2 regions of the Enterobacter cloacae complex sp. HYC003_NIDB genome follow, and region 2 is predicted to be linked to the other one. Evidence: predicted binding sites of a transcription regulator. Region 2 holds the regulator's gene; the other holds the start of a gene.

Evidence for each region. The regulator PhoB, encoded in region 2, activates phosphate uptake and scavenging genes when phosphate is short. The targets are predictions, from matches to a motif close to CTGTCATAAAACTGNCNNAT.
Region 1: a site for PhoB is predicted at 2,115-2,134, ahead of O1722_RS17185 (PhoX family protein). Genes of this name have one in related genera too.

What each region holds. Positions count from the first base shown of each region.
Region 1 is NZ_CP114220.1:3,605,109-3,609,172, forward strand. It holds gene O1722_RS17185 (PhoX family protein) at 84-2,057, opposite strand; gene O1722_RS17190 (TonB-dependent receptor) at 2,185-4,064, opposite strand, start outside.
Region 2 is NZ_CP114220.1:3,818,616-3,822,679, reverse strand. It holds gene sbcD (exonuclease subunit SbcD) at 1-1,161, opposite strand, end outside; gene phoB (phosphate response regulator transcription factor PhoB) at 1,349-2,038, shown strand; gene phoR (phosphate regulon sensor histidine kinase PhoR) at 2,060-3,355, shown strand; gene brnQ (branched-chain amino acid transporter carrier protein BrnQ) at 3,765-4,064, shown strand, end outside.

The sequences.
Region 1 (4,064 bases), 210 kb from region 2:
TTTAGAAGGGGCACGTTTTAACACTTCATGCTGGTGGTAGCAAGCTTAACGCCGGGCCAGCGCATGCGCCCGGCGGATAAACGTCACGACCCGATGATCCCGCCGTCCGCTTTGGTAATCACCACCGTTGACGATCGCGGACGCCCGTTCGGGCTGGCGTCTGGCCAGTTGGAAACAGCGCGCGGATTGGCCGGGTCGGTAATATCATCCCCGCCCTCCCCCGGATGCTGAATGTTGATAAACAGCGTGCGGTTGTCCGGCGTAAACGCAATGCCGGTGATTTCACATCCGCGCGGCCCGGTCAGAAAACGGCGATACTCGTTGGTGCCCGGAATGGTGGCGACCATCTGGTTATTGCCCATCCCCTCGTACGCTTTCTTATTGATGGTGCTGGAGGAGACGTCGGTCTGGATCCACAGGACGCCCTGGTGATCGAACGACAACCCATCCGGACTGCCGAATGCCGCGCCCTGCATGGAGCCTTTGGCCTTCGGATCGTCGCCGTCGGTACGCCCGGCCATAACCAGAATATCCCACTTAAAGCGTGCGGCGGCAGGATCGGCACCCTCTTCGTGCCAGTGCATGATGTGACCAAACACGTTGTTGGCGCGCGGGTTAGCGGCATCGACCGGCGCCTTGCCCTCTTTACCGCGATCGCTGTTGTTGGTGAGCGTACAGTAGACGCTGCCGCTGGCGTGCGGATCGACGGCAATCCACTCCGGGCGATCCATTTTCGTTGCCCCCACCGCGTCGGCCGCCAGGCGGGTTTTGATCAGCAGATCGCCCTGGCTTTCAAACCCGTTGCTTTTATCCAGGCCATTTTGCCCGAAGATCAGCGGCAGCCAGTCGCCGCTTCCGTCCTGGTTGAACCTGGCGACGTACAGCGTGCCGGACGTCAGCAGCTGCATATTGGCTTCCCGGTTCGCGGGATCGTATTTTTTGTCGGAGACAAACTTATAGATGTACTCAAACTTCTGGTCGTCGCCCATGTAGACCACCACGCGATTATCGGCGGCGAGCGTGACGGCGGCCCCCTCATGCTTGAAGCGGCCCAGCGCGGTGTGCTTGCGCGGGGTGGAGGTCGGGTTGTAGGGATCGATCTCCACCACCCAGCCGAAACGGTTGGGTTCGTTAGGGGTTTTATCGACGCTGAACCGCTCATCCACCTCGTTCCAGCGGTAGGACTCATCGCTGTCGCTGATGCCGTAGCGTTTTTCCAGCGGATTGAGATCGGCTTTTTTCACAAAAATGTCCGACCAGTTCTCCTCGCAGGTGAGATAGGTGCCCCAAGGCGTGTGGCCGTTGGCGCAGTTCTGCATGGTGCCCAGAACGCGTTCCCCCTGCAGATCGGCGGCGGTTTTCATTAAATCCTGATGCCGCGCCGGGCCGGTAAGCTGCATCGGCGTATTGACGGTAATACGCCGGGCGAAGGAAGACGGACGCACCACCTCCCAGCCGCTGCCCGTTTTTTTCACTTCCACCACCGACACGCCCATCGCGTTCTGCCCCTTGCGGGCTTTATCGAGGCTCCAGTTCGCCGTACCGTCGGTAAACAGCATCCCGTTATCGATGTATTCATGGTTCAGCGCCAGCAGGCCATGCTCCGGGTTTTGCGCCCCCTGCGGCAGGCTAAACCACGCCATGCCGTCGTGGTGCATGCCCGCCTGCACAGCCTGTTCGTCTGTGGTATTGCTGGCGTCCGGCTTAAATGCCGGCATGTTGTCTTTGATTCCCGTCGGATCACCCCAGCGATAGAACGGGCGGGCAATATAGCCTTCTGGCACCCTGACCGTGTCTTCCGTGGAGACGTCGATGCTGGTAAAGCCCAGGGAAACCGCTTTTGCCAGCGCGGAAGGCTTCGATACCGCGGCAATGGCATTTTCGGGTGTGATCAGATACGGGAATGATACGGCGGCCCCCGCTACGGCCCCCATCTGGAGAAAACGGCGGCGGGAGAGGAACACCTCTGCAACCTCGGAGAATACCGGGTTAGCGCTGCGGTTACTGATATCGTCGCGATGTTCTTTTTTAAATACGGATTTGAGGGGTCTGCCCATAGCGGCTTCCTGTCATTGGCCAAGAGGTAAGGATGTGGCGACCAGTGTAAGAAGCTTTTATTACAATTTTATAACACGACAACGAAGGGATTGGGGCGTCCCTGCCCCGGATAACGAGGTGGAACGCTTAGAACTCGTAGCCAACCGAGACCTTAAAGGTACGCGGCTCGCCCTGAGTGATGTAAGTACCGGAATCGTCCACGCTTGACCAGTAGTTCTCGTTGGTCACGTTGTCGATGCCTGCCCGCACGGTCATCTGGTTTTCATTGTGGTTCACCGCGAAGCGATAGCGCATGCCCAGATCCAGCGTGGTGTAGCTGTCCAGCTTTTTGGTGTTCGCAAGATCGGCATACTGCGTGCCGGAGTGGTTAACGCGCGCGGTCGCCGTCAGGCCTTCAATCGGCTTGATATCGTACTCTGCGCCCAGCACGGCGTAGAAGCTCGGAATACCGATCGCATCGTTGCCCTGATTGACGCCGTTTTTGGTTTTGGTCAGCTCGGCCTGCAACCAGGTGGCGCTGGCGTTCAGGCGCATCCCAAGCATTGGCTCGCCGAAGACGTTCAGCTCCACGCCGCGGTTACGTTGTTCTGCATCCAGGCCGTAGTGACCGCTGTCGTCAAGGATCGCCGACGGCATTTTGATCTCAAACAGCGCCAGGGAGCCGCCCACGCGGCCAAAGTCCGCCTTTACGCCCACTTCGTTCTGCTTAGAGTGCACGATACCGGTGCTCTGGCCGTAGTTAGTAGCAGTGTTCGGCGCAGTTTCACCGGGCTGTAACGCCTCGGTGTGGTTGGCGTAGAGGGAAATTTCCTCCCACGGTTTATAGACTACGCCGTAGGTTGGCATCCAGCGGCTGCCGTCGAAACCGTCCGCGTCGTTTTCCGCGCCGGTGATTTTGTTGTACCCGCGGATGACAACTTTCTGATGACGTGCGCCTGCGGTGAACAGCAGCTTGTCGTCCAGTACGCCCAGCGTATCGCTCAGCAGCCAGCCCTGGGTACGGGTGCGCCCGCTGGTCAGCGGATCGCTGTATTTCCCGCCTGAGCCGTTGAAGTTAGTGCTGTCCGGCATATCAACGCCGGTGTTGTGATAGATGTTGGTGGTCGGGTTATCTGCCGCCGCCGACATTTTCCACGCGATTTTTTCGTTTTTGGTCATCGCCGAATACCCGACGTTCACCTTGTGCGAGACAAAACCGGTGTCAAAGTTACCGCGAATGCCCGCCATGCCGCTGACGGAATCGCTGATGCGGTTGGTATCAAGGCGGCTGACCGTCGCATTACCGCTCTTATCGAGGAGCTTCGGCGCGCTGTAGATCCCTTCTTCGTGCGCGTGCTGCGCGCCGAGACCGGTATATGCCGTCCAGCTATCGGTGATGTCATACTCGCTGCGCCACATCCCGAACTCGTTTTCGATATCGCTGTAGGCCCACTTCTGCGAGAAGTTGCGATCGTTCTTCGGCGGCTCAGGCACAAAGTCCACCGCCGAGATGTTGACGCTGGTTGGGCTGCCGTGGAAGGTTTTTTTCTGGTAGCCCAGGTCCAGCGAGGTGCGGAAGCGGTCGCCTTTGTAATCCAGGCCGGTGGAGAGCAGCGTGGTGCGGCGGCGGTCGTTCGGCACGCCGGTTTCCCCTTCGCGATGCACGAGGTTCACGCGCGCGCCAAACTGGTCGTTATCGCCAAAGCGACGACCCGCATCCAGCGTGGTGCCAATCTGGGAATCCGAGGTGTAGTCAACGCCCACTTTCGCCTGCGGGGTGTCGCCCGCGTGTTTGGGCTCAAGGTTGATCATCCCGCCCACGCCGGAGCTTGCGGCGCCGTTCATCAGGGAGTTGGCCCCTTTGAAGATCTCGATACGGTCGACCATCTGGGCATCCACCACCTGACGCGGCAGCACCCCGGACAATCCGCCAAAGGTCATATCGTCGCCGTCAAACTTCAGGCCGCGAATGCGGAAGGTTTCAGCGCTGTTGCCGTAACCCTGAACAAATTGTACGCCCGCGTCGT
Region 2 (4,064 bases):
AAACAGCTCGTTAAGCCTGGTGCGTCTGGCCTCGTCCACCTCTTCATGCGCAAGCCGCCGCGCGAACACCTCTTCAACCCGAAGTTCGCTAAGCGTTTCACGCTGGGCGTTGAGCAGTATTTTCTCGCGCTGCTCGCGGCTGCGGCGTACCAGCAGCACCTCCACGGGAAGGTCTTCCGTCAGCGTCTGTATTTTACGCTGCATATCGTACAGGTAGTCGTCGGTGGTGATTTCGATATCGAGCCAGACGGGGGGATTAAGCGCTGCGCCGCGCCACTGCTCAAGCTGAGCGGTAATGGCGGCCAGATCGCCTTTCAGCACCGCCAGCGGCTGGGTGACCGGCACCTCAAGCGTCTCAACGGCGCTGAGTTTGCCTCCGGTGAAGCTCACCAGATGCACGGATTTGGCTTTGCCCGTTTCGTCAAAACTGAGCGAAATGGGCGAGCCGCAGTAGCGGATATGCTCGCAGCCGCCGATGATCTGCGCCCGGTGAATATGCCCGAGGGCAATGTAGTCGGCGGGGGGGAAGTTTTGCGCCGGAAACGCGTCCAGCGTACCGATATAGATCTCGCGCACCGCATCACTCTTACTGGCTCCGACGGTGGTGAGGTGTCCGGTGGCAATGATCGGAATGGCCTGATCGCCGCGCAGGGCGCAGGCTTCCGTATGTTGCTGGTGATAATAGCGGGTGATGGCCTGCAACAGATGCTGCTGTTTTTCGCTGCCGGACAGACCTGCCTGGCTTTGCACGATATCGCGCGGGCGTAAAAACGGAATTGGGCACAGCACTGCGCCCGGCGTGCCGTCGCGTTTTTTCAGGATCTGCGGCGCGTGTCCGGCGCTGGCCACCACGGTGGTATTGAGGAACGCCAGAATATCGCGGGATTCATTCAGCGTCGCCACCGAGTCATGGTTTCCGGCGACAATCACAAGGTGACAACCGGTTTGCTGGAGGTTGACCACAAAACGGTTGTACAGCTCACGCGCATAGCTCGGCGGCGATCCGGTATCAAAAATGTCGCCCGCCACAATAATCGCGTCCACCTCGTCAGCCTGAGCCGTCTCCAGCAGCCAGTTCAGGAACGCTTCATGTTCCGCGGCGCGGCTTTTGCTGTAAAAATTTTGACCCAGGTGCCAGTCTGAGGTGTGAAGTATGCGCATAAAAGATCCGTGGCAATAATAAGAAAGCAGGATTATAAACGTTCGGGGAACGGAAAATAACCGCTGTAATAAAACAACAGTTTGCTATTTATAGTGGTAATGTTTTTCATAAATCTGTCATAAATCTGACGCATAATGACGCCGCATTACAGACTTGTAACTTAAATACGATAAGACAGGGCAAAGTATGGCGAGACGTATTCTGGTCGTAGAAGATGAAGCTCCGATCCGTGAAATGGTGTGCTTCGTGCTTGAACAAAATGGCTTCCAGCCGGTTGAAGCGGAAGATTATGACAGCGCGGTGAACCAGCTGAATGAACCCTGGCCCGATCTGATCCTGCTGGACTGGATGCTGCCTGGCGGTTCCGGATTGCAGTTTATCAAGCATATCAAACGCGAGGCGATGACCCGCGATATCCCGGTGGTAATGCTGACGGCGCGCGGTGAGGAAGAGGATCGCGTGCGCGGTCTGGAAACCGGCGCGGACGATTACATCACTAAACCGTTCTCCCCGAAAGAGCTGGTGGCGCGTATCAAAGCCGTGATGCGCCGTATTTCACCGATGGCGGTGGAAGAGGTGATTGAGATGCAGGGGCTGAGCCTGGATCCTACCTCACACCGGGTCATGACCGGTGAAAATCCCCTCGATATGGGACCGACCGAATTTAAACTCCTGCACTTCTTTATGACCCACCCGGAGCGCGTTTACAGCCGCGAACAGTTGCTGAATAACGTCTGGGGAACTAACGTCTATGTCGAAGACCGAACGGTTGACGTCCATATTCGCCGCCTGCGTAAAGCGCTGGAACTGAGCGGCCACGATCGCATGGTACAGACGGTCCGCGGCACGGGTTATCGTTTCTCGACCCGTTTCTGAACAATGACAGGAGTGTGACGCGTGCTGGAACGTCTGTCATGGAAAAGGCTCGTCTTTGAACTGATCTTATGTTGTATTCCGGCCCTCATTCTGGGGGCTATCTTTGGCTATCTGCCGTGGTTTTTACTGGTGGCCGTGACGGGATTGCTCGTCTGGCATTTCTGGAATTTACTGCGTCTCTCCTGGTGGCTGTGGGTCGACAGAAGTATGACACCCCCGCCGGGAAGCGGGAGCTGGGAACCGCTACTCTACGGCCTGCACCAGATGCAGATGCGTAACAAAAAGCGCCGTCGTGAGCTGGGAAGCCTGATCAAACGCTTTCGTAGCGGTGCGGAGTCGCTGCCGGACGCGGTGATCCTGACGACAGAAGAAGGGACAATCTTCTGGTGTAATGGCCTCGCGCAACAGCTGCTGGGCCTGCGCTGGCCGGATGATAATGGTCAGAACATCCTGAACCTTCTGCGTTATCCCGAGTTCACGCTGTATCTGAAAAAGCGGGATTTTTCGCGCCCGCACAATCTGAAGCTCAATAACGGTCGCCATCTGGAAATCCGCGTGATGCCCTACAGCGATCGGCAGTGGCTGATGGTAGCGCGGGACGTTACCCAGATGCACCAGCTTGAGGGCGCGAGACGTAACTTCTTTGCCAACGTCAGCCACGAGCTGCGTACGCCGTTGACGGTGCTTCAGGGCTACCTGGAGATGATGCAGGAGCAAACGCTTGAGGGGGCGCCGCGTGAGAAAGCACTGCATACCATGCGGGAGCAGACGTTCCGCATGGAAGGGCTGGTCAAACAGCTGCTGACGCTTTCAAAGATTGAGGCTGCCCCGTCGCTGGCGCTAAACGACATCATTGATGTGCCGATGATGTTGCGGGTGGTGGAGCGCGAAGCCCAAACGCTGAGTCATAATCAGCACACCCTGAGTTTTGACGTTGATAACACGCTGAAAGTGCTCGGCAGTGAAGATGAGCTGCGAAGCGCTATCTCAAACCTGGTCTATAACGCCGTGAATCATACCCCGAAAGGGACGCATATCGCGGTGAGCTGGCAGCATACCCCGGCGGGCGCTGAGTTTAGCGTCGAGGACAACGGGCCGGGGATCGGGCCCGAGCACCTCCCGCGTCTCACCGAACGATTCTACCGGGTGGATAAGGCGCGCTCGCGGCAGACCGGCGGGAGCGGACTGGGACTGGCAATTGTGAAGCATGCCGTCAGCCACCACGAAAGCCGGCTCAATATCGAAAGCACCCTGGGTAAGGGCACGCGCTTTAGCTTCGTGATTCCGGAACGATTAATTGCCAAAAAAAGCGCCTGACGGCAGATGTGTCAGGCTACCTTTCCACGGGCCAGCGATTGCTGGCCCGTTTGCTTTGCAGTCAAGCGAAACGCGGATGAATATTATACGGCTGGTGCTTTTTTGTTCGCATGATTAGCCATGAGTTTTTCTTATACATGGCATATTATTTTGGTCTGAATTTTCATGCTGGCATATTGTTCTGGTTTTACGATCCCTTCTTGCCTTTAAACGTTATAAGCGTTTAAATTGCCCCCCATATACTGTCAGACCGACTGTATTTGCGTGGTAAATCGAAAAACAATTCTTCGCCACGCCAGGACGGGAGCATATCCCGCTGAAATTGAGCAAATTTTCCGCTGTATCGTCCCGTGAGGGATGGCGAAAATCTCAACGTATTCAACACCACATCCACAGGCAGTAAGGTTTTATGACCCATCACTTGAAATCGCGTGACATTATCGCGCTGGGCTTTATGACATTTGCGCTGTTCGTTGGCGCAGGTAACATCATTTTTCCTCCAATGGTTGGCTTACAGGCGGGTGAACACGTCTGGACGGCTGCGTTTGGCTTCCTGCTTACTGCCGTGGGCCTGCCGGTACTGACCGTTATCGCGCTGGCGAAAGTCGGTGGCGGTGTGGACAGCCTCAGCACCCCGATTGGCAAAGTGGCTGGCGTTCTGCTGGCAACCGTCTGCTATCTGGCCGTTGGCCCGCTGTTCGCGACCCCA